Regions from separate parts of the Bacillus sp. N6 genome, predicted to be linked through region 1. Evidence: riboswitches for the same ligand, from Rfam matches in the RefSeq annotation. Region 1 holds a riboswitch; each other region holds the start of a gene.

Region 1 (7,808 bases):
GTCCAATTGTAACAGATGGAACGAATGTAACACTTGGTTTTAACGAAGAGCAGTTTGAAAGTGTGTGGAAAAAGTACCAATAAGGTATTTTTACATAATTAATACATTCACTGGAGGTACAGTCATGAGCATTCCAAATAATTTACGTTACTCTGAAGAACACGAATGGGTAAAAACTGAAGGTAATGAAGTTGTTATCGGTATCACTCACTTTGCACAAGGTGAGCTAGGTGATATCGTATTCGTTGAACTTCCTGAAGTAGGTGCAACAATCGAAGCTGACGAGCCATTCGGAAGCGTAGAATCTGTTAAAACAGTTTCTGAGTTATACGCACCTGTAAGCGGTAAAGTTGTAGCAGTAAACGAAGAATTAAGTGACCAACCAGAACTTGTTAACGAATCTCCATACGAGGGTGCATGGATGGTTAAAGTTGAACTTTCTGATGCAAGCCAAGTTGAGAAGTTATTAACTGCAGAAAAATATGCAGAAATGACAAACCAAGACTAATTATAGTCGACTAAAGGACAGCCTTTGTGCTGTCCTTTTTTATTTTGTGTAAAATAATGAATGTAGAATCATATACTAATTATCGTGTAGGAGAACGTTTTTTGAAAAAACTTTTTCGTTTAATCTTTATGCAGGTCTAGCCGTTTTTGTTTTTCGTTGTCTAGCTCCAACTCCTAGCCCTTCATGTCTAAGAACCTTCCGCACGAGAAGACAAAAAGCGTCTTCTGTACGGAAGAACCTTAGCCAACAGGGCTAAACAGTCGGTTTCGCTTTTCTTTTGCAAAAATAAACAGGAAACAACATGAAAATAACGAATATACTATATACTAAGTTCAAGGTTGTATAGTATATGGTGATCGGGTGATGACATATGATTTATGTGGAAAAAGTCATTATTGTAGAAGGTACATCAGATAGAAGAAAGATTGAATCTATTATTCGTGAACCAGTGGAAATTGTTTGTACAAATGGTACAATTGGTTTGTCGAAAATGGATGAGCTCGTTGATCAGTTTTTTGATAAGGAAGTGTATGTGCTAGTGGATGCTGATGATGCTGGAGAAAAGTTAAGGAAACAATTTCGAAAAGAATTTCCGCAAGCCGAGCATATCTATATTGATCGCTCGTACCGAGAAGTGGCAACTGCGCCATCTACACACTTAGCAAATGTATTATGGGGAGCCGACATTGACGTTTATACAGAATATTTACGGTAAGGAATGATAGAAGTGATCGATTGGACAGGAGCCGAAGCTACAGCCCTAATAGAGAATGAAGAAAAAACAGTGTTATATGTATATACTCCAATGTGTGGAACATGCCAATTAGCAAAAAAGATGTTAACAGTCGTTGAGATGACAATTGAAGGCCTCAAAATTGGGATGTTAGATTTAAATTATGCTCCGCATTTAGCGAAAGAGTATGGGATTGAAAGTGTACCTTGTTTACTTGTTTTTGAAAATGGGACACTGATGAAGAAGATATATGCATTTCATTCGGTTGAATATTTATATACGGAATTAAAGTAGGCGGCAAAATTTTTGCCGCCTCGACATATTTCTTGGGAAATATGTCGAGATGCAGGATGGATACAGTATTTGTCGAGCGAAAATAACAGGATTGCTCTTTAGTGAGAGGGAATGGTATGTAATAGAAAGTGATATGAAGGATGTGATTTAGGGTGAGATTATATTCTTTGCTTCAATCATTTGTAAATTACGCTAATGGTCAATATCATTTAGAGCCACTTTTAAGACAAGAAGAAAAAACTGTTAATTTCCGCTTTAGAGATGAAAGTTGTTCGTTACAAATTTCAAGAGATTATATAGAGCTGGTACATGAGGAAAGAGGAACGGAACAAATCATTTGCTTAGACGAAAAGGATATAGAACAATTGGTGAATGGAAATGTACGATTGCAAATGTTAATGAATGATGGACGTGTACAATATTCAGGAACGTACCGAACGATGTTATTAGTGGAATCGATGTTTCATATATGTAAACCGATGTCAGTAGGTGCTTAAAATTCTGAAGTTTCATTTTTTACGAAAATTTCTGTTGACATGGTGAGTGTATATTGATACAATTCAAGTCATAAAATATAGACAATTTCATAAATTTCAAATCAGACGAAAATTGAATCTGATTTCTCTTATCAAGAGAGGTGGAGGGACTGTGCCCTGTGAAGCCCGGCAACCGTCAACTTATGTTGAAATGGTGCCAATTCCTGCAAAGCGAATGCTTTGAGAGATGAGAGAGAGGGATAATGTTGTTATATACGCATATAAACCTTTCTGCTTCTCTAAAGCAGAAAGGTTTTTTTATTGTTTGAATGTGGAGGACATTCAAATAATAAAAGTAATGATAACAGTGGACTACACGCATTAAAAATAAAAAATTGCGGAGTCGACCTAAACAAAAAAGGGGTGAACATCATGATTCTATTAGAGAATGTAAGGAAAATATATAAGGCGAAAAGCGGTGATGTCACTGCTGTAGATAACGCCAATTTAAAAATAGAAAAAGGCGAAATATTTGGTGTTATCGGATATAGCGGCGCTGGGAAAAGTTCTTTAATCAGATTGTTTAATCAGTTAGAGAAACCGACTTCTGGCCAAATTACAATTGCGAATCGTGTTATATCAGCAATTACAGGAAGTGAACTTCGTAAGGCAAGGCAAGAAATCGGAATGATTTTTCAGCACTTCAACTTACTTTGGTCACGAACTGTACGTGAAAATATAGAGTTTCCACTTGAAATTGCAGGTGTTGATAAAACGAAGAGAAGAAAACGTGTTGATGAATTAATTCATCTTGTTGGATTAGAAGGAAGAGGAGACGCGTACCCATCTCAGCTGAGCGGGGGACAAAAACAACGCGTTGGGATTGCAAGAGCATTAGCTAACAACCCACAAGTACTTTTATGTGATGAGGCAACGTCAGCTCTTGATCCAGAAACGACAGATCAAATTTTGGATTTACTATTAGACATTAATAAGCGCCTTGGTTTAACAATTGTACTCATTACACATGAGATGCACGTAATTCGAAAGATTTGTAATCGAGTGGCGGTAATGGAGAGAGGAAAGATTGTAGAAACGGGTCCAGTACTTGATGTATTCCGTAATCCGAAGCAAGATATTACGAAACGATTTGTACAGCAGTTAACAGATTCTGAAGATACAAATGAAACGATTGAAAGTTTAATTGAAAAATATCCAGATGGAAAAGTGATTCGTTTGCAGTTTATCGGTGAGGCTGTAGAAAGACCAGTGCTTCAACGATTGATGCAACGCAGTGATATAGAAGTTAGCATTTTGCAAGGAAATATCGCACAAACGAATAACGGTTCTTACGGTAGTTTAGTTGTTCATTTAAATGGTGAGGAAACAGCGATCCAGCAAGCAATAGAAGGAATTCATCAAGATCAAGTAGAGCTGGAGGTGATTGCACATGGATAAGTTACTCGCAAATGTTGATTGGAATCAAATGTTAGAAGCAACTGGTGAAACGTTATATATGACGGCAATCGCAGCTCTTGCGACATTTGTTTTAGGACTAATTTTAGGATTGTTACTCTTCATGACAGCGAAAGATAATTTATGGGAAAACAAATCAATTAATACGGTGATTGGAGCATTCGTAAACATATTCCGTTCTATACCGTTCATCATTTTAATTATTTTATTAATCCCATTCACAAAGATTCTTCTTGGAACAATTCTTGGAGCAAGTGCAGCGCTGCCAGCTTTAATTATTGGAGCGGCACCATTCTACGCGAGAATGGTTGAAATCGCACTTCGCGAAATTGATAAAGGTGTAATTGAAGCTTCAAAAGCAATGGGAGCAAAAACAAGCACAATTATTTTAAAAGTATTGATTCCAGAATCGTTACCAGCATTAGTATCTGGTATTACAGTTACGACAATTGCTTTAGTAGGCTATACAGCAATGGCGGGAGTTGTTGGTGCTGGTGGTCTTGGAACACTTGCTTACTTAGAAGGATTCCAGAGAGGGAATAACGATGTAACAATCGTTGCGACAATTTGTGTATTACTAGTTGTATTTTTAATTCAGTGGATTGGTGATAGTTTAACGACTCGAATAGATAAACGATAATAAAAAACGGGAGGATGTTTCAAATGAAAAAATTATTACTTACGGCACTTATTTCAACTTCAATTTTTGGTTTAGCTGCTTGTGGCGGGAAAGATAAAGATGAAAAGAAACTTGTTGTTGGTGCTTCTAACGTACCGCACGCTGAAATTTTAGAAAAGGCAAAACCGTTACTGGAGAAAAAAGGAATTGAGTTAGAAATTAAAAAATTCCAAGACTACGTATTACCAAATAAATCGTTAGCGGATAAGGATTTAGATGCAAACTACTTCCAACACATTCCGTATTTAGAAAAAGAAATTAAAGATAAAAAGTATGACTTTGAAGTAGCAGGAAAAATTCATTTAGAGCCAATTGGTGTATATTCTCAAAAATATAAGAGCTTAAAAGAACTTCCGGACGGTGCAACAATCATTATGAGTAATTCAGTTGCTGATCATGGACGTGGTTTAGCGATTTTACAAAAAGAAGGCATTTTAAAGATTAAAGACGGAATAGATCCAGTTAAAGCAACTCCAAAAGATATTGCAGATAATCCGAAAAATCTAAAATTCAAAACGGATATCGAGCCTGGTTTATTGCCACAAGTGTATAACAATAAAGAAGGCGATGCTGTTTTAATTAACTCTAACTATGCAATTGATGCAAAGTTAAATCCGGAAAAAGATGCCATTGCAATTGAAGGAAATGATTCACCGTACGCAAACATAGTAGCTGTTCGTAAAGGCGATAAAGATAAGAAAGAGATTAAAGCTCTTGTAGAAGTATTACATTCTAAAGAAATTGAAGACTTCATTAATAAAGAATATAAAGGGGCAGTTGTTCCTGTAAAAGAATAATTGCTGAAAAGGGCTGGTCTGATGCCAGCTCTTTTTCATAACTACATAACTATTGGGGAGAAGGGGACATCATATGAAAAAGATTCTATTGTCAGTTGTTACAGCGTTGTCTGTATTTGCATTAGCTGCTTGCGGAGGGAAAGAGGAGAATAAGCTTGTTGTTGGAGCTTCTAACGTGCCGCACGCTGTTATTTTAGAAAAGGCACAGCCGATATTAGAGAAAAAGGGTATTAAATTAGAAATTAAAAAATTCCAAGATTATGTGTTGCCGAATAAAGCGTTAGCGGATAAGGAAATTGATGCGAACTACTTCCAACACATTCCTTACTTAGATAAAGAAATCCAAGAAAAAGGATATAAAATTGTAAACGCAGGAAAAATCCATTTAGAGCCAATGGGCATTTATTCTAAGAAATATAAAAGCTTAAAAGACTTACCAGATGGCGGGACAGTGATTATGAGTAATAACGTAGCGGAGCGTGGCCGTATGTTAGCATTGTTACAAAAAGGCGGCGTGATTAAGCTTAAAGATGGTGTAGATGTGGTTAAGGCGACAGTAAAAGATGTAGTCGAAAATCCGAAAAACTTAAAATTTAAAACAGATGTTGAACCTGGACTTTCACCGAAGTTGTATGAAAATAATGAGGGAGATGCTTTATTCATTAATTCGAACTATGCAATTGATGCAAAATTAAATCCAACGAAGGATGCAATTGCGATTGAAGGAGCAGACTCTCCGTATGCAAACATCATTGCAGTTCGTAAAGGTGATGAGAAGAAAAAAGAAATTAAAGAGCTAGTAGAAGTGTTACATTCAAAAGAAATTCAAGATTTTATTAATAAAGAATATAAAGGTGCTGTACTTCCGGTAAGTGAATAAATATAAGGAAAGGACTGGGAAATTACCAGTCCTTTTTTCTTTATATAAATAAGAAGAAAGGTGTATCATAGAAAGATGTAAAGGAAATACTTATATACATTTGTGAAAAAACGGTTACTTTTTTTCGTCGTTTGCGATATCATTTTATTTGATATAAAATTAGAATGAGAATAAAATGAGAATATGAACGTTTTAGGAATTTTTAAAATGTATATATAGGATTAATGGAGGTATTGAGATGGCTGGTTCTACATTAACGGTTAAAGACTTACACGTATCAATTGACGGCAAAGAAATTTTAAAGGGTGTAAACCTTGAAGTAAAAGGTGGAGAAATCCACGCAATTATGGGACCTAACGGAACAGGTAAATCAACTTTATCTTCTGCAATTATGGGTCACCCAAAGTATGAAGTAACAGAAGGTAGCATCATCATTGACGGTGAAGATGTATTAGAAATGGAAGTAGACGAGCGCGCACAAGCGGGTCTATTCCTAGCAATGCAATATCCAAGTGAAATTAGCGGAGTAACAAACGCTGACTTCTTACGTTCTGCAATTAACGCACGTCGTGAAGAAGGCGATGAAATTTCTCTTATGAAATTTATCCGTACATTAGATAAAAACATGGAATTCCTAGAAATGGATCCAGAAATGGCACAACGTTACTTAAACGAAGGTTTCTCTGGTGGAGAGAAAAAGCGTAACGAAATTCTTCAATTAATGATGATTGAGCCAAAAATCGCAATCTTAGATGAAATCGACTCAGGTCTTGATATCGATGCATTAAAAGTTGTATCTAAAGGTATTAACCAAATGCGCGGCGAAGAGTTCGGTTGCCTAATGATTACGCATTACCAACGCTTATTAAACTACATCACTCCAGACTTCGTTCACGTTATGATGAACGGTCGTATCGTTAAATCTGGTGGCCCTGAGCTTGCACAACGTCTAGAAGCTGAAGGTTACGACTGGATTAAAAAAGAATTAGGTATTGAAGACGAAACAACAGAGCAAGAAGCGTAAGAGAGGAGCATAAACATGACAATCGGTACATTACCTTTCGATCAAGAAACAATCCGTCAACGCGCAAGCGAAGTAAACGAAGCTGCTTGGTTGACTGAGTTCCGCTTACAAGCTCTTGCACAAGCAACAGAACTTCCAATGCCAACGCCTGATAAAACGAAAATTGAAAAATGGGACTTTATCGGAAAAGGCGACGCTGCTAAGCAAGAGCCTGTAAGTTCTTTAACAGAGCTTCCAGAAGCAGTGAAAAACTTAATCGATGAAAATAACAGCGTATTAGTGCAACGTACTGGTACAACTGCGTTCGTTTCTTTAGCAGACGAAGCAAAAGACAAAGGTGTTATTTTCACAGATATCGTAACAGCTGCAACAGAGCATGCTGAACTACTACAAAAGTATTTAATGAAAGACGGCGTGAAAGTAGACGAGCATCGTCTAACTGCACTTCATGCTGCATTAATCAACGGCGGTGCATTCGTATATGTTCCGAAAAACGTTGTTCTTGAAACTCCACTTCAAGCTGTATTCTTAGTAGACGGCGAAGAAGCTAACGTATATAACCACGTATTATTCGTAGCTGATGCGAACAGTACTGCAACTTATGTAGAAAACTATGTTGCAAATGAAAATGCTAAAGGTATTGCAAATATCGTAGCAGAAGTAATCGTGGAACAAGGCGCACAAGTGAAATTCGGTGCGGTTGATCTATTAGCAAAAGACGTAACAACTTACGTTAACCGCCGCGGTGTTGTTGGACGCGACGGCCGCATTGATTGGGCTCTAGGCCTTATGAATGATGGAAACACAATTTCAGAGAACGTTACGAACTTAATGGGCGACGGTTCATATGCTGATACGAAAACAGTAACAATTGGCCGTGGTAACCAAACACAAAACTTTACAACTAAAGTTGTTCACTTCGGTAAACACTCTGAAGGTTG
Region 2 (7,808 bases), 670 kb from region 1:
ACATATTTCTTCCCCCTATTTGTTTAAAACTAAATTCTCACATTAGCCCCACGTTTTATTATAAGAAGGTTAGTCAATATTTACCAGTATTTTTCTGATTATTTCCATTATTTATTATATTATAATATAATAAACTCGATAGAAGTTTGGAATGGAATATTGGTTTTTATTTTTTTATCATTTGAAATAGTACATCATATTGGTATGATAGAAACAGAGATATATGGAAAGGAGACAAGGACTCGATATGTGGATGAACTTGTAATGATTAGAAATTGGATAGATGAATTTTTCTCTCATAAGTGAGGGTTTATTTAGCTATTTGTAAATCATGCAAGGACTGCATAGTTGGCTTGTACATCCCTTTTGTAAGGACAGAGGTCTAGGTGGGGAAATTTATATCTCTTATATAAAATATGCGTCCTTTAAACTTGGAGGAGTATATGATGAAACAATTAAAAAATAAAGTAGCAGTTGTTACAGGCGTAAGTCGTCTAGACGGTATAGGAGCAGCGATTTGTAAAGAATTAGCTGGAGCAGGATACGATATATTTTTTACGTATTGGACAGAGTATGATAAAGAGATGCCTTGGGGCGTTGAGAAAAATGAACAAATACAATTAGAAGAAGAGCTATTACAAAACGGTGTTAGAGTATCGAGCATGGAGTTAGATTTAACTCGGAATGATGCACCGAAAGAGCTTATAAATAAAGTTACTGAACAATTAGGGTACCCTCATATATTAATTAATAATGCAGCATATTCTACGAATAATGATTTCTCTACGTTGACTGCTGAAGAATTAGATAAGCATTATATGGTTAATATTCGTGCGACTACATTGCTCAGTAGTCAATTTGCCCGAGGATTTGATAAGAAATTTGGTGGTAGAATTGTTAATATGACTTCGGGGCAATTTCAAGGTCCTATGGCAGGAGAACTAGCTTATGCGACAACGAAGGGAGCTATTGATGCTCTTACTAGTACGTTGTCAGCAGAGGTAGCTCATTTAGGAATAACAGTGAATGCAATTAATCCAGGACCAACTGATACAGGATGGATGACTGAAGAGATAAAACAAGGGTTAAAGCCGATGTTTCCTTTTGGCAGAATTGGTGAGCCAAAGGATGCAGCTAGACTCATTAAATTTTTAGTAAGTGAAGAAGCTGAGTGGATTACGGGGCAAGTTATTCATTCAGAAGGTGGATTTAAAAGGTAAAGTGAAACTTTAATCAGTGGGGGGGTTCATCACCCACTGATTATTAGTTGAACCAATCGGGCTTTTACTGCCCGTTAATGCGGGATAAAAAGAAGGTATCTCCCCCTGGGGAGATACCTTCTTTTTTAATCTTTCTTCAGTCTTCGTGCAACACCATTTCCTAAAGACTGTAATCCTTGAACGAGGATAATTAAAATAAAGACAGTTGCATACATTACTTCAGGCTCGTAGCGTAAATGTCCGAAGCGGTATGCTAAATCCCCTAGCCCGCCAGCACCCACAAGGCCAGCCATTGCTGTTGCGCCAATTAAGCCAATTGTTGCGATTGTTAATCCAAGTACAAGGGAGGGACGAGCTTCTTTAACCATGACGTGCCAAATGATTTTTATAGTAGAGACTCCCATCGCTTGGTAGGCTTCAATGACACCGCGATCGACTTCTAGTAAAGCTGTCTCCATTAAACGTGCGATATAAGGAGCTGTGAAGACGACAAGAGGTACGATAACACCTTGTACGCCAATGGATGTTCCCATTAGAAACTTTGTAAAAGGTAAGATGAAGAATAATAGAATGATAAATGGAAGAGAGCGAATGATATTAATAATTGTATTAAGAATAGGATAGATGATTTTATTTTCACGCTGCCCACCAGGTCTCGTTAAAACAAGTGTGACGCCAAGTGGCAGTGCAATAAGGATTGAGATGAGTAATGAAATAGATGTCATTTGAAAGGTTTGAATTGTGGCTTCCCATATGACTTTACCCCATTCATCCAAAAAGGACTTGTTTCCCATAATCTGTTCTACCTCCTTCTACAATGATTCCTTGCTCTTGTAAAAATGATAAAGCACGGTGGATTTCATTTTGTTCTCCTTGCATATGAACGACTAGTTTCCCATATGCTTCATGTTTTAACTGCGTAATATTACCGGATAAAATATTCGGATACACTTGGAAACGTTTTGTGGCAACAGCTAAGGCAGGTTCACCTGAAGTAGTGCCAATAAATGAAAGTGTTACAATTTCTCCAGTATTCTGTAGTTCTTTCTGTACCTCTTCTGGAATTTTAGCTGCAAAGGCGCTATTTACAAATTTCTTCGTTGTTACATGTTGTGGGTTTGTGAAAATATCTTTCACAGTCCCGCTTTCGACTACAGATCCATGTTCCATAACGGCAACGCGGTCGCATATACGTTGGATAACGTTCATTTCGTGTGTAATGAGTAAAATCGTAATTCCAATTTCTTCGTTAATCTTTAATAACAAATCAAGAATAGAATCAGTTGTTTCTGGATCTAAAGCACTCGTTGCTTCGTCACTTAATAACACTTCAGGCTCATGTGATAGTGCACGTGCAATTGCAACGCGCTGTTTTTGACCGCCAGAAAGTTCACTTGGATAAGCATCTTTTCGATTGAAAAGATCGACAATGCGTAAATATTTTTCTACCCTTTTTTTAATTTCCACTTTTGGAATACCAGCAAGGCGTAAAGGTAATGCAATGTTTTCATAGATGCTAACAGTTTTAAGTAAATTGAATCCTTGAAAGATCATTCCGATTTTTTGTCTCGCTTTTGCTAGTTCTTTTGTCGATAACGTTGTTAAGTCTTGTTCGTTTACAATGATATTTCCTGTCGTTGGTTTTTCTAATAAATTTACACATCGAATCAATGTACTTTTACCAGCGCCACTATACCCAATGATTCCAAATACCTCGCCTTTTTCTACTTTAAGGGAAGTAGACTTAAGAGCCTCAACATTCCCTTTTTTTGTTGTAAATACTTTGGATATGTTTTTTAATTCAATCATTATCGTCAGCTCCTACCAAGATGGTAAAACTGAACCATCAAATTTTTTCTCGATAAACTCTTTTACTTCTTTAGATTGATAAGCTTTCTTTAATTTATTTACAACGGCATCATCTTTATTTTCAGTACGAACAACAACCCAGTTCACATATGGTGAATCTTTTCCTTCGCGGAAAATAGAATCTTTCGCTGGACTTAATTTTGCACCTAATGCAAAGTTTGTGTTAATTGCAGCTGCTTTCACTTCACTTAGTTGCGTTGGTAATTGAGATGCCTCTAATTCGACAATCTTTAATTTTTTTGGATTTTCAATTACATCTTTTGCAGTCGCTTTTTCTGTAGCCTTTGGATCAACTTTTAAAACCCCTGCTTTTTCAAATAATTTTAAAGCTCGAAGTTCATTCGTTGGGTCATTTGGTACAGCAATTGCATCGCCCTCTTTTAAGTCTTTTACATCTTTTATATCTTTAGAATATACGCCCATAGGGAATGTTACTGTTGAAAATACTTCAGCTAATTTCATATTGCGTTCAGCTTTAAATACATCTAAATACGATTTCGTTTGGTAGCTATTTACATCAAGGCTTTTTTCATCTAAAGATACGTTTGGCGCTACATAATCATTAAATACTTTTATGTCAATTTCCAGACCATCTTTTGCTGCAACTTCTTTTACCTTTTCAAAAATTTGTTCATGTGGTCCACCTGTTACACCGACAGTAATCTTTTTCTCGTCTAATGCTTTTACCTCTTTATCTGAAATCGCGCTACATGCGCCTAATAATAATACTGCTCCGCTTACAATGCTTAATAATACCTTTTTCATCTATAAATCCCCCTTCATATACGTTCCAAAATAAAAAGCACCTCCCAAAAATAAGAGAGGTGCCGAATAGACGAAATAGATTCCTCTCTTATCTTCCAAAACGAAAACTCGTTTTGCAGGAATTAGCACCTTAGCTTATACGTCATAAGCTCGGTTGCCGGGCATCATCGGGCCAGTCCCTCCGCCACTCTTGATAAGAGTATGTGTATGTAGTTTTGAATATGGTACTAATAGTAAATCTTACAAAAAGAATTGTCAATTATATTTTCAGAATATATTTTATTTTAAGGTAATCGAAACATTTCCTTTCTTATGGCCCATTTCTACATACGTATGGGCTTCTACAACTTCTTCTAATCGGTAAGTTCTATCAATAACAGGTTTTAGCTTTTCTGTTTCAGCTAGTTGTTTTAGTAGGTTCATATCTTCTTTACTGACCTTTGCCATCATTCCGTTCACAGATACATATTTTCCATTAGGCATTAATGCATCTGTACAAAGAGACTTTTTATATTTTCCAACTGCGTCAAATATAATATCGTAGTGATCGCCCCGCTTAGTAAAATCTTCTTTCATATAATCAATTACGTTGTCTGCCCCTAAAGCTGTTACTAAATCGAAATTCGAACTACTACAAATGGCTGTGACAGTCGCCCCGAAGTATTTAGCAAGCTGTACGGCAGCTGTCCCTACTGACCCAGAGGCGCCGTATATAAGTACTCGTTGCCCTTTTTTTATCTGTCCTTTTCTAAGGAAGTGCAATGCTGAAGTTCCGCCAAAAGGAATAACGGCAGCTTCTTCATATGTCACATTGGTAGGTTTTAATGCTATTAATCCACTTTCATGCACGCATGTGTATTCCGCATAACCACCAAGGTTTAGTTCTGTTAATGCAAAAACTGGATCTCCTTTTTTAAATTGTGTTACATCTGATCCAATGTCTTCGATTTCACCGGATAACTCTACGCCAAGTATAGGTTTTCTCGGTTTTCTGAAACCTAATATGATCCGCATAGGAATCCAAAATAAGAGGGGGCTATTAAAGCCACGTATTCTACAATCTCCAGTCGATACACTTGTTGCGTGAATTTTAACTAATACTTCATTTTTCTTAGGTTTAGGCTTTTCTATATTTTGAAGCTGGAGAACATTAGGTGGTCCATACTTTGTGCAAATAATAGCTTTCATAATGACCTCCTGAAATGAGTTGTTATTATTTACATCATATTTAAACTTTTTCTCAAACATGTTGCTATATAGGAAATAAATTTAAAGAAGAATATTACGAATTATATAGATTTCATAGGAAAAGAGATGATATTATTTTTGGGAAGGAGGGGACGTTATGAAAAAATTTATTTTAATTTCAAGTTTAGTACTTGCAGTCGGTCTAGGAGTAGGGTGTAGTAATGAGAAAACAAAAAAGACTGATGAGCCGAAAAAAGAAGCTGTGCAGAAAGAAAAGGAATTAACAGCGAAGGATGTTTTCAATAAAGCGAATGAAGCTTTTAAAAACGAAGAAAATGTAACGATGACATATGATGTGGGAATAAAGGCTGAAGGAACAGAGATGAATGTAATAAAGGCCAAAATGCAATTAGAGCCGAAGCAAAAAAATTCTCGTTCTGAAATGAATGTTTCTGGTACAGAGGTTGTTGTTTATGATGTGGGTGGCAAAATTGCTGGTCAGTTGAAAAATCCTAATACGGGTGAAGTGATGTCTGTACCAGAGGAACAATTAAATGCTAACGGAATGAATGCAACTCAAGGAATGGTAGATAATTTAGAGATTCCATCGGAAATTTTAAATAAAGTGAAGATGGAGAAAAGTGGAGATAATTATAAGCTGAAGTTTGCATTAAAAGGGCAAGAGACAGAGAGTATGTTAGCTAGTATGGATGAAAAGCAGAAACAAATGCTACAAGGCCAAAATGCAAAGATAGAAGAAATAGATGGAGAATATATTATTACAAAAGATTTTAAATATGAATCAGCAAAGATAGATATGGTTATGAGTAGCAATGGTGAGGATAAAGCGCACATTATTACGGATGCGAAGTTTACATCGTATGATAAATTTGATCCAATACAATTGCCAGCAGCAAAGTAATCACTGTCAAGAGAGGTACCTGAAAGAACGGGTATCTCTTTTTGTTGCTAGTAAGGAGAGTGTCCTTTGAAAAAAAGAAAGATAGTAGTGGTCATTGTCGCATATACGGTTTTGCTTGCAACGTCTGTACATACGTATAAAAAACAAATTGATCATCCTATTATGAGTGATGTAGGTAAATTGCTTCCGACAAAAATAAAACGTGTTGAAAGTGCTACGGAAGAGCACTCGTTAATAAAATTAGTGCGAGATGCAAAAGTTTCAGGAGAGAAAATTTCCATTGCAGGCATGCAACATAGCCAAGGAGGACAGACATATTATCCGAATGGCACGATGCTCGATATGAAAGGATATAATAAAATATTAGAATTCGATCCAGAGAAGAAGCGTATTACAGTTCAAAGTGGTGTCACGTGGAATGATATTCAGAAGAAAATAAATCCATATGGCCTTGCGGTACAGGTCATGCAGTCTCAAAATATTTTTACTGTTGGTGGTTCATTAAGTGTAAATGTACATGGGCGTGATATTCGTCATGAGGCACTAATTGATACAGTAGATTCATTTAGATTGTTAATGGCAGATGGCACGATACGTAATGTAAGTAGAGAAGAAAATGCAGAGTTATTTCCATATGTCATTGGGGGTTACGGTTTATTTGGAGTTATTTTAGATGTGACGCTGAAGTTAACAGATGATGAATTATATGAAATGCACACAAGAATGATAGATTATAAAGAATACGCATCTTATTTCAAAGAGAAAGTGAAAAGAGATGAGAATGTTCGTATGCACTTAGCGCGTATTTCTGTTGCTCCAAATTCATTTTTAAAAGAGATGTATGTGACGGATTATACTTTGGCACAAAATCAAAATATGAGAGAAGAGTACAGTGAATTAAAGGAAGAAAATATTATAGCTGCACCTAAATTTTTACTTGGGTTATCACGTTATAGTGATTGGGGAAAGAATACATTTTGGGATATACAAAGAGGTTATTTTGAACGTACAGATGGAAAGTATGAGACGCGTAATAATGTTATGAGATCAGATAGTGCTTTTATGGAATATGAAAATCCAAATAGGACCGAAGTGTTACAAGAATACTTTGTGCCTATAGATGCTTTCACGGAGTATATAGATGATTTACGTAACGCATTAAATGAAGAAGAGTTTAATTTACTCAACATTACGATTCGTTACGTGGAAAAGAATGAAAATGCAGTTTTGTCCTATGCGAAAGATGATATGTTTGCGCTGGTTCTTTTGATTAACCAGGGACGCTCAGAGAGTGAGATAAAGAAAACAGAGGATGTCATTCGGAAGATGATTGATGTTACTTTAAAGCATAACGGTAGTTACTATTTGCCGTACTATTCTTATCCAACGAAAGAGCAGTTAAAAAGGGCATATCCTCGTATTGAAGAATTTCTTAAGAAAAAGAAGGAAGTAGATTCAGAAGAGAGATTTGTTAATTTATTTTATAGGGAGTATACGAAATGACATATAGAAGATTTGTGGCTTCGCAAAGTATTATCATGATGGCAGGAAGTATGGTATTTCCTTTTTATATATTATTACTTCGAAACGTTGGAAATAGCTTCTCGCAATTTGGCTGGGCGTATGGCTTATTTGCTTTAACATCAGCACTTGTATATCCACTAGTGGGAAAGGTATCTGATCAAGTAGGTGATAAAAAATTATTAATCATATACGCTTGGTCCATGGCAATCTTAATGCTTTGCTTTCCGATTGCCACGGAAGTATGGCATGTGTATATTCTTCAAATTGTAATGGGAGTTTTAGGTGCTGTGCAGCGTAATACTGAGAAGACTTCATTAGCA
Region 3 (7,808 bases), 1.9 Mb from region 1:
TGCATGTGCCATATTTTCACGTGCCATTAGTTCCATACGCTTTGCGTGCATTTCTTTTAATTTATTTTTCATTTCAGAAAGACGACGCTCTAACTCATCAATTTGCTCTACAACACCTGCATACATTTCTTCTAATCGAGTTACTTGCCCTTCATAATAAGCTACCTCTTCTAACGCACGTTCGTGCAATTGTAATTCGCCTGCTTCTTGAGCAATGATAGCTTGCTTTGATCTTTTGTTAACGAAATAACGTGCTTGCTCAAGCTCACGAGCAAAGTTAGATTTTAATGTTTTATGACGTTCAATTAACTTCTCAATTTTTGTTATTTCACGCTCACTATCACGTAAATATTGGTTTAACATCGCAATTGGATTTTTTCTTTCCTTCTCATCTAACACGTTATGAAAATCAGCTAAAATTGCATCGCGTACACGTCCGAATAAAGATTGTTTCATTATAAATCTTCCTCTCTTCTACTTTATTTATAATTTGATTTATTGTTTTAGTTTTTCATTAATTTGTTCCACTCATCTTCAAAGTTGCTATATGGTTTAGAACTTTCTGGAGCAGATTCAACAACTACATCTTTTTCTTTTTTCCACTCACGGTATCCGTAGTATAAAACCACTAAAGCAGCGATACCGATTAATGCTGGTGAATGAGAAAGCGCAATGGATAAACCGATTAAACCAACAATACCCCAAGCTAACTTTCCAAAAAATGACTTAGCTCGCACAAATGATTTATAGCTCCAATATACAACTCCTGCTCCGATTGCGAATCCTACAATACCAGCAAGACTACCAAGAGCAATTAAAGCCAAAATACCGGCTGCGATAAACGCTAGAAATTGTTTCATCTTGTGCTTGCCTCCCTTCGATTTGATACTCTTATCTTAACTATTTTTTCATCTTTCCATAACGAGCTTAAGAACCGTTTTTAACTCAGACTTAAGACCGAGTCATATTCAGCCCTTTACGCAAAAAAACGTGCAGAGTTTATTCTCTGCACGTTTTTTTAATTACTAACATTCATATTAAATTAAGCTGTTTTATGATACTCTTTTTTCTCAGCTACTTTCGAAAATCTTGGAAATCCAATTAAAATAGAAACAATCCCACATACTCCAACTAAGATTGGATAAAATGCATATGGCAACAATTCAACCGGAGATAACGCTGCAAATCCTGCTGCCGTTAACATTTGGGCACCGTACGGAATTAATCCTTGTACACAACATGAGAAAAGATCTAATACACTCGCTGATTTACGAGGGTCTATTTCATATTGATCTGCAATATTTTTTGCAAGCGGGCCTGTAAAGATAATCGAAATCGTATTATTCGCTGTACACATATTCGTCATACTTACTAAACCAGCAATACCAAATTCTGCACCTTTTTTCGAACGAATATTACGTGTTAATACATTCATTAAATATTGAATACCACCATTATATTGGATTAATTCAACCATACCGCCAATTAATATAGCAAGTAATACTAACTCCATCATACCGCCCATTCCAGTCGTTACACTTTTAAAGAAACTTTCTAACGTGTAACTTCCATCTATAAGACCGATAACACCAGATAATACAGTTCCACCAGTTAATACAATAAGTACATTCCAGCCAAGTAGCGCTGTAATAAGTACTCCTGCGTACGGTAAAATCTTTATCCAATCAAAGCTATGTGCTTTAATTTGCGTGTCACTTCCTGAAGTAACTATTACTAATAGTACAATTGTAATAATAGCCGCTGGTAACACAATTAAAAAATTCGTTTTAAACTTATCTTTCATTTCTGTTCCTTGTGAACGAACAGCTGCGATTGTTGTATCTGAAATAAATGATAAATTATCACCAAACATCGCTCCCCCAACAACAGTAGCCATTGCAAGCGCAATTGAGATATCAGTTTGACCACTAATACCTACAGCAATCGGCGCTAATGCTGCAATTGTTCCCATTGAAGTTCCCATTGCTAATGAAATAAATGCACCAATAACAAAGATTCCAGCTACGATAAATCCTGGCGGTAAAATAGTTAACGCTAAATTAACAGTTGAGTCTACTCCGCCCATTCCTTTAGCCGTTTCAGAAAATGCACCTGCAAGCACAAAAATTAATACCATAATCATAATATCCGGATTTCCTGCACCTTTAGCGAACCGCTCGACTTTCACATTAAAACTTTCTTTACGATTCATCACTAAAGCGACTCCTACAGCAATTGAAATTGCTACAAGTATCGGCAATTTATAGAAATCACCTGTAATAATTCCAGAACCAATAAATAGCGCCAAAAATATCCCAAGTGGTAATAAAGCTAAACCATTTCCTCTCGTTTCTTTCAAAGTACCATCTCTCCCTAGTTTCAACCTTTTTCTAATGAATAACAAAAGACCTCTTCCGATGAGAAGAGGTCTTATACATCTATAAGAAACGCTCTTCTCATCTTTCAAGCACATGCTTGCTGGATTTGGCACAGCACTCTGAAATCGAGTCCGCTGCCGAGGCATCGTAGGGCCAGTCCCTCCGCCTCTCTTTATAAGAAGGTTTCATATTTATTTTTTAATAATAATTTCTTCCCTAACTTTACTCGCTTACAAAACAAAAGTCAATTATTTTTTGTATAGATTTTTTTGGTAATTATACAAAAATTTGAATACAATAATCATTTTAACTTTTCGATTTCTTCTTCCAATATTGAAATCCAATAAAATTCACTATTTTTTATTGCTGCTAATATCCATTTCGTAGTGTACCAAGCTAACTCATACTCTTCCTTCGTGACATCGCCACTTTTATAAGCATCCTCTAGCTCCTCTTCATCTAATACATACACCTTACCGCTAGGTAATAATACTACATCTAAATATAAATCATCAAAATACGGTAAACCACGATCGTCTATTTCATATTCTTTCGTCACATCAATATAATATTGCACTAAATTGTGCCTATCATCTAACATAGCTGTAATCGCAAAGTTCTTTCCATTAATGAAATATTGAACCCACGTATACCCATCACTTGCAATACAAATTTCTTTACCATCATATTCTTTACAACTAGGATCTCTCACCTTTTTTATATCCAGTATTCCGAGCATTCCCTCTTCCACTTGCTTAAGCCTATAACTCTTTTCTATTAGTCTTTTCCACGAAGAACCGTCACCATATTTACGTTTCATTATGTATACTCCTCTTCTATATACAGAAAAGCTCCCACATATTATGTGAGAGCTTGTTCATATTATAATTAAGCAGCTTGACCCTTTTCAGAAATCTCTTTTAAATAAGCTTGTCCTTTTTCAGCGTCATATTGACCTTCCCACTTAGACATAACTACAGCTGCTAAAGAGTTTCCTACAACGTTAACTGCTGTACGAGCCATATCTAAAATACGGTCAATACCAGCAATGAACGCTAAACCTTCAGGTGGAATACCTACTGTACCAAGTGTCGCTAATAATACAACGAATGATACGCCCGGTACACCTGCGATACCTTTTGATGTAACCATTAATACAAGTAATAATGTAATTTGTTGTGTAATAGATAAATCAATACCGTACATTTGCGCCAAGAAAATAGCCGCAATTGCTTGATATAAAGTTGATCCATCTAAGTTAAATGAATAACCTGTCGGAATAACGAAAGATGTAATTGCTTTCGGACAACCGAATTTCTCCATTTTCTCCATGATTTTTGGTAAAACTGTTTCTGAGCTTGCTGTAGAATACGCTAAGATCAGCTCGTCTTTTAAAATCTTAAAGAATTGGAAAATGTTAATTCCAAATATTTTCGCTGTAAGTCCTAAGACAACTACGACGAAGAAGATCATTGCCCCATATACGACAATTAGCAATTTCCCTAATGGAATTAATGAAGCAAGACCAAATGTAGAAACTGTAACACCAATTAGTGCAAACACACCAAATGGTGCAAATTTCATAACTTGGTTTGTTACATAAAACATTGCGTCAGCTACACCTTGGAAAAATTGAAGAACTGGTCTTCCTCTTTCACCAATTGCTGCTACACCTAAACCAAATAGTACAGAGAAGAAGATAATAGCAAGCATATCTCCGTCAGCCAATGACTTCATAATGTTTGTTGGAACAATATTTACAAACGTATCTGCAAATGAATGACTTTGTACTTGCTCTGTCGTATGTGTATATTTCGAAATATCTGTCTTTGTTAACTGCTCCATATTTACGCCTTTTCCTGGTTGGAAAATATTCGCTATTAATAGACCAACAATAATTGCAATTGTTGTAATAATTTCAAAGTAAATAATTGTTTTTCCGCCTAGTCGACCTAGTTTTTTTACATCGCCAACACCAGCAACCCCAACAACAATACTTGCTACAACAATCGGTACAACGATCATTTTAATTAATCGGATGAAAATATCACCAATTGGTTGTAAGTACTTCACAACAGCTGGATTATCAAAGAAAATCGCCCCAACCGCAATACCAAGCGCAAGCCCTATTAATATTTGCCATGCAAGTCCTATTCTTTTCATATTTGTTGTAACCCCCTCTTCGATGTGTCACTCTATCTCTCATTCTATCTCTATAAAACTAAGAAATTAAGAGTATTACATATTATTCGACAATTCACTACATTTTGTCCCTGTTAAAAATCATAAATCAAAATTTAAAATCTGACAACAAAATAACTTTGCCCGAATGCAAATAATTTTCTTGACAAAAAATAAACCCATGTTAGAAAACCTCACATGAGAACGATTCCTTACTAGTGTTTTATTAGCTTTCTAAGTACTATTTCACCCCATAAAAACTATTACTTTCCTCCTGTATTTTACAGATTAATCCCAAAATATACCTTTATTACAGCCATAAATAAAATGTAAGTACTATGACAATTAAAGTTGAAAAATGATAAATTCCGACAAAACTTAGCAATTTTATAAAGTTTTCTTTACATTATGATTACAACGATAGACACTCTTCTTCTTATGATATATAACATTCATAGGGAAAGGAGTCAGACAACTATGAAAAAGAAATTTGCAGCGTTTAGTGTTTTAGCAGCAGGAACGATTTTTGCTTCCCCGTTACTTTCACCCGTATACGCTGAAACAAATCAAGATAAATTATCTAACATTCAATCTGAATTAGAAGGCAAACAAAGTGACTTACAAAATAAATCAGTCGAGAAAGAACAAATAGAAAAAGAAATTCAAGAATTACAGAAGAAAATCGATGAATTAACTACTTCTATTAATAAAAACGAGGCTGAATTAAACGATACAAAAAAAGAAATTAGCAAAACACAACAAGTAATTACTGACAAAAAGAAACATATAGAACAATTACAAACAAACATAGATACACGTCAGGAAGTTATTAAACAACGATTACAATCTATGCAAGAAAAACCGCGTACAAATATCATTACAGAAGTATTAACAAACTCTACAAACATTGCTGATCTTGTTGATAATATGTACTCCGTAAGTTTAATATTAAACAACGATACAGATATTGTAAAAAAACAAACATCTGATCAAAATGCTGTAACTACAGAAAAAGAAGCTGTTGAGAAAAAAGAACAACAACTGAAAGAATCTGAGCAAAAACTAGAACAAAAACAACAAGAATTACAAAATAACCAACAGCAGCAACAGACTCTTATTAACGATCTACATACGAAAGTAGCAAAAGTAGATTCAGAGATTGAAGGATTAGAAGAATCCAAAGGCATTTTAGAAAATCAACGTCAAGCTGTGCAAAAAGCAATTGAAGAAGAAAAACGGGCCGAAGAAGCTCGTAAAGCGGAAGAAGCTCGCCAGGCAGAAGAGGCTCGCAAACAACAAGCTACTAAATCTGCTCAAGCAACTCAAGCAGCTCCAACACCACATGATACAAACATCGGTGGCTTTATCAAACCAGCAGCTGGATCAAAAACTTCCGGATTTGGTGTACGTTCTTTAGATAACCATAAAGGAATTGACATCGCCGCTTCGGGAACGGTTCCAATTATCGCTGCTGCAGATGGCGTTGTTATTCGCTCAGAATTATCATCTAGTTACGGAAACGTAGTGTATTTATCTCACCGTATAAACGGAAAAACATATACGACAGTATATGCTCATATGAATAGCCGTTCTGTATCGAATGGACAAACTGTAAAACAAGGCGATCAGCTTGGATTTATGGGGAACACGGGCCAATCATACGGACAACATTTACACTTCGAACTTCATCTTGGAGAATGGAATGTCGGCAAGACAAACGCAGTCGACCCATCTCCTTATATCGGATTATAAAAAACCTCGGTACCTACCGAGGTTTTTTATTTACACTTCACACAATATAGGCATTCTACATAGACTATAACTAAATGCCTATAGTTTACGAGGTGATCAATATGAATACGCAATTACAACAAAAAATAGAAGAAGCTAGAGCGACATTTATCGGCCGGATATTTACATTTGGCGGATCAGTTTTATTTTTAATCGGTTCATTCCTCGCAGTCACCACAGCCTATAAAACGTATAATCGTCTATTACATTCAACAACATAAAAAAAGACGGGAGATCCCCGCCTTTTTTTATGCAAACATTTTAAATACACCTATCACATTTAAAAATACAATTATTACAGTTACCGGAATGACATAACGAAGTAAGAAGAACCAAATGTTAAATAACGTTTTCCCCTTCGTTTCCGTCACTTCTAATTCTTTCATCAACAACTCTTTACTCATTTTATTTGGTACAAATAATGAAATAGCTAGTACTCCTAACGGCAGCAATACGTTACTTACCGAAAAGTCGACTAAATCAAAGAATGTTTTCCCAAATATTTTCACGTCACTCATAATCCCAAATGATAACGCTGATGGAATACCGACTGCAAAAATAAGAATACCAATTAATAATGATGCTGACGGACGCTTCTTCTCATTACCTTTCGCAACAGATGCTACTACAATTTCAAGCATTGAAATTGCTGATGTTAAAGTCGCAAAGAAGAATAAAATTAAAAACATAATAAAGAAAAATTGACCAAATGGTATTTTTGCAAATACTGCTGGAAGGACGATAAACAGTAATCCCGGTCCTTCAGTCGGTTTAACTCCTAATGCGAAAATCGCTGGGAAAATTGCTAATCCTGCAAGTACTGTAACAAAAACAGTTAAACTTACAATAGATGTTGCCGATTTCGCTAAATGTTCCTCTTTCTTCAAATATGAACTATACGTTACCATTACCGAGGCACCTACAGTTAGCGAGAAGAAAGATTGTCCCATCGCATATAAAATTGTATCTGCTGTAAGCTTTGAAAAATCTGGTTTTAAGAAGAACTCTACTCCAGCAAAAGCACCATCGAGTGTTAACGCACGAACAATAATCGCAATAAATAAAATAAATAATAGCGGCATCATGTACTTACTTGCCTTTTCTATACCTTTCTCTACACCTTTACTTACAACAAAAATCGTACAAAGCATAAAGATAAATTGCGCTCCAATCGCACTTAACGGATTTGAAATCGTTTCACCGAACAATTGTCCATAATCAGCTACTCCATTCCAGAAACTTCCTGTCACACTATAATATAAATAAAGTAAAATCCATCCACCTACAACGCTATAAAAAGATAGTACACTAAAACAAGTAACAACTCCCATACGACCAATCCAAGGATATAATTTGCTATTTGGCACTAGTACTTTATAAGCTGTAACCGCCTCTTTTTGCGTACTACGTCCAATAACAAACTCCGCTATTAGAAGAGGCATACCTATAAATAAAGTT
Region 4 (7,808 bases), 2.3 Mb from region 1:
GAAATAGATAAGTTCCGAAATAAGGATATTACCGGAAAAGAGCTAGACAAGAAAATAGAAGATTTAAAAAGAAAGCGCGTTACAGATAAAAATCTTCAAGAACTAACAGCTAAAGATATAGAAGTGTTAGCTATTAAAAGTAAAATGACCTCAGGTTTTCAAATGGCACCTCAAATTATTAAAAAGGACGTTAGTGAACAGGAATATGCGGTGATTAGTGAAAATTTAGCGAACCTCCCAGGGGTAGATGCATCAGTTGATTGGGAGAGAATCTATGTAAATGATGGTCTATTCCGTTCTGTCCTTGGTAACGTTTCAAATGCTGATGAAGGATTGCCACGTGAAAGATTAGATTATTATTTAGTGCGTGATTATAGTCGAAATGATAGGGTCGGCAAAAGTTATATCGAACAGCAATACGAAGATGTACTTCATGGTACAAAAAAAGAAGTAAGAAGCATTGCTGATAAACAAGGAAATACTATTAGAACGGAAACTGTTACTGAAGGGAAAAGCGGTAAAAATTTAACTTTAACAATAGATATGGAATTGCAAAAAAAAGTAGAGGAGAGCATAGAAAAAATATTAAAACAATATAAAGGATCAGAATCAATGTTAGACCGTGCTTTCGTAGTAATGATGAATCCCAAAAATGGTCAAGTATTATCAATGGCTGGGAAAAAGCTTGTAGAAAAAGATGGGAAAATGGAAGTAGAAGATTACGCTTTAGGCACGCTGACTAGTTCTTATGAGCTTGGATCAACGGTTAAAGGTGCGACAGTGTTAACAGGGTTTGAAACAAATGCAATAACTCCTGGAACACATTTTTATGATGCACCTATGAAGTTTAAAGGAACTAAGGAGAAGAAGTCTTGGAAAAATTTTGGTGATATAGACGATCTAAGAGCGTTACAAGTATCTTCAAACGTTTATATGTTTAATATAGCATTAAAAATTGCTGGAGTGGATTATGTGAAAAATAGTTCACTAGATATTAAACAAGAATATTTTGATAAAATGAGGTATTATTTCAGGCAATTTGGATTAGGCGTACAAACTGGTATTGATTTACCAAATGAAACTGCAGGACAAATTGGAAGAAAAGATAATCAGCCTGGTTTCTTATTAGATTATTCTATTGGACAATATGATACGTATACACCACTTCAGCTTGCACAATATATTTCGACTATCGCAAATGGAGGGTATCGAATGAAACCGCAAATTGTTCAAGAAATTAGAGAACAAACCGTTCAAAAAGATGAGGTTGGTAAAGTAGTACAATCAATAGAACCCGTTGTTTTAAATAGAATCGATATGAAACAAGAATATATTAATCAAGTAAAAGAAGGATTTAGAAAAGTATTTCAAGAAGGAGATGGAACGGGAGTAAGAGCGTTCCAAAAAGCACCATATAAACCAGCTGGTAAAACAGGGACCGCACAAACTGTATATGGTGGAGAAAATGAAGTTGGGCGAAATGCGAAAGGTGATCGTAGAGAATGTTATAACTTAACATTGGCTGGATATGCGCCATATGATGATCCAGAAGTAGCATTTTCTGTTGTAGTACCGTGGGTTGAAAATGATAAATCGGGCATTAACTCCGATATTGGAAAAGAAGTTTTAGATGCTTATTTTGATTTGAAAAATAAGCGATTAACTGGTGAAGCGCCAAAAACAGATAACTCTAAAGAGAATTAAAATGGACGAAACGTCTCTAGCATTCATGTGAACTAGAGGCGTTTTTATCTGGGAATAGATTGGAAATGAGGTATATATGAAGCTGTTTATTCTAAAATATTGGAGGAACATATGTAGCTACATCTTAATTATAATAGGGGTTATTTTTATTAATAAGTCATTTTTATTTTGTATGGTAGAAGGAATTTCGATGCAACCTACTTTAAATGAAAAAGATTATATACTTGTTAATAAGGTAAACGTCTGTTTATCGTCTTTTCATCATGGGGATGTTGTCATCATAAAAAAAGAAGACGAGCCTACTTACTATGTGAAACGAATTATTGGATTATCGGGGGATAATATACAATTAAAAGAGGCTGAGGTATATATTAACGGTAAAAAGCGTGATGAGTCGTATATACATTTAGATATGTTACAAGTATCCAATCGTTTTTCAAATTTTAGAGAAATAAAAGTTCCTACGCATAAATTATTTGTGTTAGGTGATAATAGTAATCATAGTAAAGATAGTAGGAATACACTTGGACTTATTGATGAGTCAAATATAATAGGTAAGGTAGAAATGGTATTTTATCCATTTGATCATATAAAATGGATAAAATAATTCTATTAACGATTCACATTTTATAAAATAAATCATATATTGATAGCATAGGACAAGCAGAAAAGCTTGTTCTAACCTCACAGAACACTCCTTATCACGGTTAGGCATCTACATAGGTAGATGCTTTTTTTATGTTGATGACTGAAAATTATTTATCAACATAATGTAACAAGCACTTTAGGACTATTAGGGGACGATTACATGTACAAATAACAGTATGCTTAATTAAAACAGTGAAATATAAGGAGTGAGGAATAAGTGCTAAATATTTTAGTGGTTAATTTTCCAGCAGAGGGACATGTAAACCCTACATTAAATTTAGTAAAAGCCTTTACTGAACGAGGGGATCACGTACATTATATTACAACGGCAAACTTTAAGGATAGAATTGAAGATTTAGGAGCTACTGTACATACTCATCCAGATCTATTAAAGGAGATTTCTATTGATGCTGAAACTTCATCTGGATTAAATGCTTTCTTTCATGTGCATGTTCAAACTTCTTTATATATATTAGAAATTACGAAACAATTATGTGAAAGTATAAATTTTGATTTCGTAATTTATGATATATTTGGCGCAGGAGAGTTAGTAAAGGAGTATTTACAAGTTCCAGGTGTAGTGTCCTCACCTATATTTTTAATTCCGCCAGAATTTTTGAAGACATTACCTTTTCATCCAAATGCAGATATGCCATTCCAACCAGAGGAAATCTCTGAAAAATTACTAAATCAGATGGAACATAAATTTGGAGTAAAACCAAAGAATAATCTTCAATTTATGAATAATAAGGGTGATGTTTGTCTCGTATACACAAGTCGTTATTTTCAACCTAATAGCGAATCGTTCGGGGAAAATAACATTTTTATTGGACCGAGTATTTCAAAGCGTAAAACAAATATAAAGTTTCCACTGGAATCACTTAAAGAAAAGAAAGTTATTTACATTTCAATGGGAACACTGCTTGAAGGACTCGAACCATTCTTTAATACTTGTATTGATACTTTTTCAGATTTTGATGGGATAGTTGTAATGGCAATTGGTGATAGAAATGATATTTCTAAAATTAAGAAAGCACCAGATAATTTTATAATTGCTCCATACGTACCTCAATCAGAAATATTAAATGAAGCAGATGTTTTTATTACACATGGCGGTATGAATAGCGTACACGATGCAATTCATTATAATGTCCCATTTGTAATAATACCGCATGATAAAGACCAGCCAATGATAGCGCAAAGATTAACTGAGCTTGAAGCGGCACATAGACTATTGAAAGAGCATGTTAATGTACACACTTTAAAAGAGGCCGTAACAGATGTTCTTTCAAATGAAAAGTATAAACATGGTATAAGAAAACTGAATGATAGCTTTTTAGAATGTGGTGGTTCAAAAGAAGCAATTGCAGTTATTGAATCTCTTTTAAATAAAGTAAAACTTTAATCGGAAGGGGTTTTACTGCCCATAAATAGTGGGATAAATAGTCGTAACTGTATACAAGCATAGAGGTTCTCACCTTTATGCTTGTATATTCTTATCCAGCAAATTGCACAGCAGTATTTGCATGTAAAAAAGCAGTATCAAAAACGGGAACAGTAAGATCATTTTGGGAGATGAGTAAAGGTATTTCAGTGCAGCCTAATAATATACCTTCAGCACCATTTTGAATTAATGATTTTGTAATTTGTAATAACTCTTCTTTAGATGTTTCTGAAATGATCCCTCTACTTAATTCATCTAATATGACATGGTGGATAAAAGTTCTTTCCTCGTCATTGGGGATAATTGTCTCAATGTTATATTTCGCTAATCGTGATTTATAGAAATCTTGCTCCATCGTTTGTTTTGTTCCTAATAGTCCGATACGTTTTATATTCTGTTCTACCATTTTTTTAGCACTTACATCACCAATGTGAAGAAGCGGGATAGATATTGCTTGTTCTACCTCCTCAGCAAATAGATGTACAGTATTTGAACACATTAATAAACATTCAGCCCCAGATTTTTCAACTTTCTTTGCAACTGTAACTAGTTCATTTTTCACTTCTTCATATTGATGGTTTTGTAATAAAGTAGTTACTTCACCAAAGTCCATACTATATAAAATTAGCTTCGCATTTTGATCGTATTGAGAGAGTGTAAGCGTATTAATATGTTTATAGTATAATGATGTAGATTCCCAACTTAATCCTCCAATCAAACCAATCACTTTCATAATGCATTCCTCCCGAAACGATTTTGAATTCATTATTTCACAATTCCGATAAGAATACAATGATTTAAATGCGCCATTTAACAAAAAATAAAAATAGTAAGAAAAGTGTTGAAATTTACATTCTTTAGTGCCATAATACGAATTACAAATTAATACTTATCCAGAGAGGTGGAGGGAACGGCCCTAAGAAACCTCAGCAACCCCTATGTAATTTTATAGGAAGGTGCTAATTCCGCAGAGGACACGTTGTGTTTTTTGAAAGATAAGAGGATTCTTGAACGTGAAAGAAAATGACCTCTTATATAAGAGGTCATTTTTTGTTGTATAGAAAGGGAGTGTAGATGCATAATTCATTTTTAAATTAAATATAGAGTAATAAAAGTTGACTAATATGAGAGGGGAATTGTAATGAACAAATTATCAACAAAGTTAGTAGTAGCAATCGGTATTGGAGCAGCATTATACGGGATATTAGGACTTTGGGGATTTTCTATTGCACCGAATACATTTATTAAACCAGCATTAGCTATATTAACTGTTTTTGGAGCATTATTTGGTCCAGTGGCAGGACTCTTAATCGGACTTATCGGTCATACCGTAACAGATACGATTGCTGGATGGGGGATTTGGTGGGGCTGGGTTATTAGTTCAGGGATTATTGGTTTTTCGATGGGTCTTATTCAAAAAAGAGTTGGTTTTAGTGTGAAAAACGGGTCGTTTAACAAGGGGCATATTTCTTATTTAGCAATTACTGGGTTAGTTGGTATTGTCATTGCTATTATATTTGCTGGGGCATTTGATATTATTGTGATGGGAGAACCATTTGACAAAATTGTTATACAAGTATTAGGAGCAACAATTTCCGATGTTATCGTTTTCTTAGTAGTTGGATTGCCACTTACAATTGGCTTGACAAAATCTAATAAGAAACATACACATTTAAAAATTGAAAAGTAGGGATGTTAACATGAAACCAATTATTTCGTTTGAACAATTCACCTTTCAATATGGGCATGCTGCGCAGCCTACTTTAAGTGATATTACCTTTCATATATACCCTGGGGAAAAAGTACTAATTGCTGGACGAAGTGGTTCAGGAAAGTCGACATTAGCTCATTGTATAAATGGGCTAATCCCATTTTCTTACGAAGGGACTAGTACAGGTAACGTTTTAATTGCCGGTAAAGACCCGAGGGAAGGAAGTATTTTTGAACAAAGTAAGCAGGTAGGAACAATTTTGCAAGATCAAGATGCTCAATTTATTGGTCTGACAGTAGAAGAAGATGTAGCTTTTTATTTAGAAAATGAATGTGTAAAGCAAGATGATATGAAAAAGATTGTTTCGGACTCATTAAGAAAGGTGAAGATGCATACGTTTCATAAACAAAGTCCACATGAATTATCAGGAGGTCAAAAGCAAACAGTTTCTCTAGCTGGTTTATTAACAACAAATGCGGATATATTATTGTTCGATGAACCGTTAGCGAACTTAGATCCACTAAGCGCCGTACATACGATAGAACTTATGAAAGATATACATGAGCAATATAATAAAACGATTGTTATTATCGAACATAGGATAGAAGAAATTTTAAAGCTGGATTTAGACAAAGTTATATTAATTGATGAAGGTAAAGTCATTGCAATAGGAACACCAAAAGAAATCTTAGCGTCAAATATATTGCCACGTATTGGCTTAAGAGAGCCTATTTACATCGAAGCATTAAAGAGATTACATTTTGATCGTAATAATGACGTAATATATCCAATGGAAAACCTTCAAAAAGAAAAGGTAGGTAACGTTCTAAAAGAGTGGATGGAGAAACAAGTCATATTAAAAGGTAATACTAAAAACAAGGAATTACTTAAAGTGGAGAATTTATCATTTTCATACCCTAATAAACAAAAAGTATTAGAAAATGTAAACCTTTCAATATATGAAGGAGAAATTGTGGCACTGTTGGGACATAATGGAGCAGGGAAATCCACATTAGCTCATAGTCTTATAGGCATAAACAAAATGAAAAATGGGAAAATCTTGTTAGAAGGTGAAAATATTAGTTCTTGGTCTATTCGTAAACGTGGGGAAATCATATCTTACGTGATGCAAAATCCAAATCATATGATTACACAGCCTACTGTTTTTGAAGAAGTTTCATTTACATTAACATTACATAATTTTTCTAAGGAAGAAATTAAGAATAGAGTAGAAGGAACTTTAAAAATTTGTGGTTTATATCCATTTCGTAATTGGCCAATTCAAGCACTAAGCTATGGGCAAAAAAAGAGATTAACAATCGCATCTGTATTAACAACAAATCCTAAGCTTATCATATTAGATGAACCGACAGCGGGACAAGATTATTATCATTATAAACAATTTATGTCGTTTATTAAAAAACTAGCTAAGAAGGGTATTTCATTTATTTTTATCACTCACGATATGAATCTCGCACTAGAATATGCAGACCGTGCAGTAGTTCTACATGAAGGGAAAATTATTGCGGATAATACAGTGTCTAATGTATTTGGTGATCAAGAAACGTTACAAATAGCTAACTTAAGAGAGAGTTCTTTAACCAAGCTTGTTAAATTTAGTGGGATTGCATGTCCGGAAAAATTTATGGAACTTTATTTAGATAGTAATAGGAGGGAGGAAGGTGCATAGTACATATTTTCAACGTATGGATGGGGTAGTGAAATTGTTTTTATTTATTTTTTGTATGACGCTTACTTTTTTGTTTTTTGATTTTCGGGTGTTGCTAATACTATTTATCATCGGGTGTATCGGACTCAGCATTGCTAAAATTCCATTTCATAAAATTTTAATTGTTTTTAGTGTCATATTTACATTTAGTTTATTAAACTCTGTCATGATTTTATTTATTACACCAACTCATGGATCTGAATTAACTGAATCATATACCTCGTTTTTACATATTGGATATGCAACGATTACATATGAAACATTATTTTATGCAGCTACACTTTCATTAAAGTATTTTACGTTATTACCATTTACACTTCTTTTTATATACACGACAGATCCAAGCGAATTTGTAAGTAGTTTAAGTAAACTTGGTATCCATTATAAGATTACATATGCAATAAATATTGCACTACGTTATATTCCTGACATCCAGTCTGAGTATAAAATTATTAAACACGCGCAAGAAGCGAGAGGAGTGGCTTTTGAAAAAGGAGAAGCAAGTTTATGGGTTCGTATGAAGAACCGTGTTTTAATTTTCTGGCCACTAATCATTCATTCTCTAGAAAGAA

Evidence for each region. A riboswitch is a leader RNA that binds a small molecule or an ion and turns the genes downstream of it on or off. The one in region 1 is predicted to bind S-adenosylmethionine.
Region 2: linked by a shared signal. The riboswitch ahead of ACUXVC_RS01010 (MetQ/NlpA family ABC transporter substrate-binding protein) and the one ahead of ACUXVC_RS25135 (methionine ABC transporter ATP-binding protein) in region 1 are both predicted to bind S-adenosylmethionine.
Region 3: linked by a shared signal. The riboswitch ahead of ACUXVC_RS07275 (Na+/H+ antiporter NhaC family protein) and the one ahead of ACUXVC_RS25135 (methionine ABC transporter ATP-binding protein) in region 1 are both predicted to bind S-adenosylmethionine.
Region 4: linked by a shared signal. The riboswitch ahead of ACUXVC_RS13245 (ECF-type riboflavin transporter substrate-binding protein) and the one ahead of ACUXVC_RS25135 (methionine ABC transporter ATP-binding protein) in region 1 are both predicted to bind S-adenosylmethionine.

What each region holds. Positions count from the first base shown of each region.
Region 1 covers NZ_CM127843.1:4,848,737-4,856,544, reverse strand. Annotated here, with positions in the region: gene ACUXVC_RS25160 (arsenate reductase family protein) at 1-83, shown strand, start outside; gene gcvH (glycine cleavage system protein GcvH) at 125-508, shown strand; gene ACUXVC_RS25150 (toprim domain-containing protein) at 879-1,223, shown strand; gene ACUXVC_RS25145 (thioredoxin family protein) at 1,227-1,535, shown strand; gene ACUXVC_RS25140 (hypothetical protein) at 1,688-2,032, shown strand; SAM riboswitch class I at 2,158-2,265, shown strand; gene ACUXVC_RS25135 (methionine ABC transporter ATP-binding protein) at 2,444-3,469, shown strand; gene ACUXVC_RS25130 (methionine ABC transporter permease) at 3,462-4,127, shown strand; gene metQ (methionine ABC transporter substrate-binding lipoprotein MetQ) at 4,151-4,963, shown strand; gene metQ (methionine ABC transporter substrate-binding lipoprotein MetQ) at 5,037-5,843, shown strand; gene sufC (Fe-S cluster assembly ATPase SufC) at 6,082-6,867, shown strand; gene sufD (Fe-S cluster assembly protein SufD) at 6,883-7,808, shown strand, end outside.
Region 2 covers NZ_CM127843.1:169,924-177,731, forward strand. Annotated here, with positions in the region: gene ACUXVC_RS00990 (DUF5068 domain-containing protein) at 1-4, opposite strand, end outside; gene ACUXVC_RS00995 (SDR family oxidoreductase) at 444-1,220, shown strand; gene ACUXVC_RS01000 (methionine ABC transporter permease) at 1,346-2,014, opposite strand; gene ACUXVC_RS01005 (methionine ABC transporter ATP-binding protein) at 1,989-3,029, opposite strand; gene ACUXVC_RS01010 (MetQ/NlpA family ABC transporter substrate-binding protein) at 3,042-3,854, opposite strand; SAM riboswitch class I at 3,940-4,054, opposite strand; gene ACUXVC_RS01015 (NAD(P)-dependent alcohol dehydrogenase) at 4,134-5,042, opposite strand; gene ACUXVC_RS01020 (DUF6612 family protein) at 5,200-5,964, shown strand; gene ACUXVC_RS01025 (FAD-binding oxidoreductase) at 6,031-7,467, shown strand; gene ACUXVC_RS01030 (MFS transporter) at 7,464-7,808, shown strand, end outside.
Region 3 covers NZ_CM127843.1:1,390,039-1,397,846, reverse strand. Annotated here, with positions in the region: gene ACUXVC_RS07285 (PspA/IM30 family protein) at 1-456, opposite strand, end outside; gene ACUXVC_RS07280 (lmo0954 family membrane protein) at 504-860, opposite strand; gene ACUXVC_RS07275 (Na+/H+ antiporter NhaC family protein) at 1,043-2,359, opposite strand; SAM riboswitch class I at 2,454-2,559, opposite strand; gene ACUXVC_RS07270 (DUF402 domain-containing protein) at 2,680-3,198, opposite strand; gene gltP (glutamate/aspartate:proton symporter GltP) at 3,267-4,541, opposite strand; gene ACUXVC_RS07260 (murein hydrolase activator EnvC family protein) at 5,037-6,311, shown strand; gene ACUXVC_RS07255 (hypothetical protein) at 6,413-6,571, shown strand; gene ACUXVC_RS07250 (sodium-dependent transporter) at 6,599-7,808, opposite strand, start outside.
Region 4 covers NZ_CM127843.1:2,588,256-2,596,063, forward strand. Annotated here, with positions in the region: gene ACUXVC_RS13225 (peptidoglycan D,D-transpeptidase FtsI family protein) at 1-1,704, shown strand, start outside; gene lepB (signal peptidase I) at 1,781-2,311, shown strand; gene ACUXVC_RS13235 (macrolide family glycosyltransferase) at 2,570-3,757, shown strand; gene ACUXVC_RS13240 (aspartate/glutamate racemase family protein) at 3,849-4,529, opposite strand; SAM riboswitch class I at 4,683-4,798, shown strand; gene ACUXVC_RS13245 (ECF-type riboflavin transporter substrate-binding protein) at 4,938-5,486, shown strand; gene ACUXVC_RS13250 (ABC transporter ATP-binding protein) at 5,497-7,197, shown strand; gene ACUXVC_RS13255 (energy-coupling factor transporter transmembrane component T family protein) at 7,190-7,808, shown strand, end outside.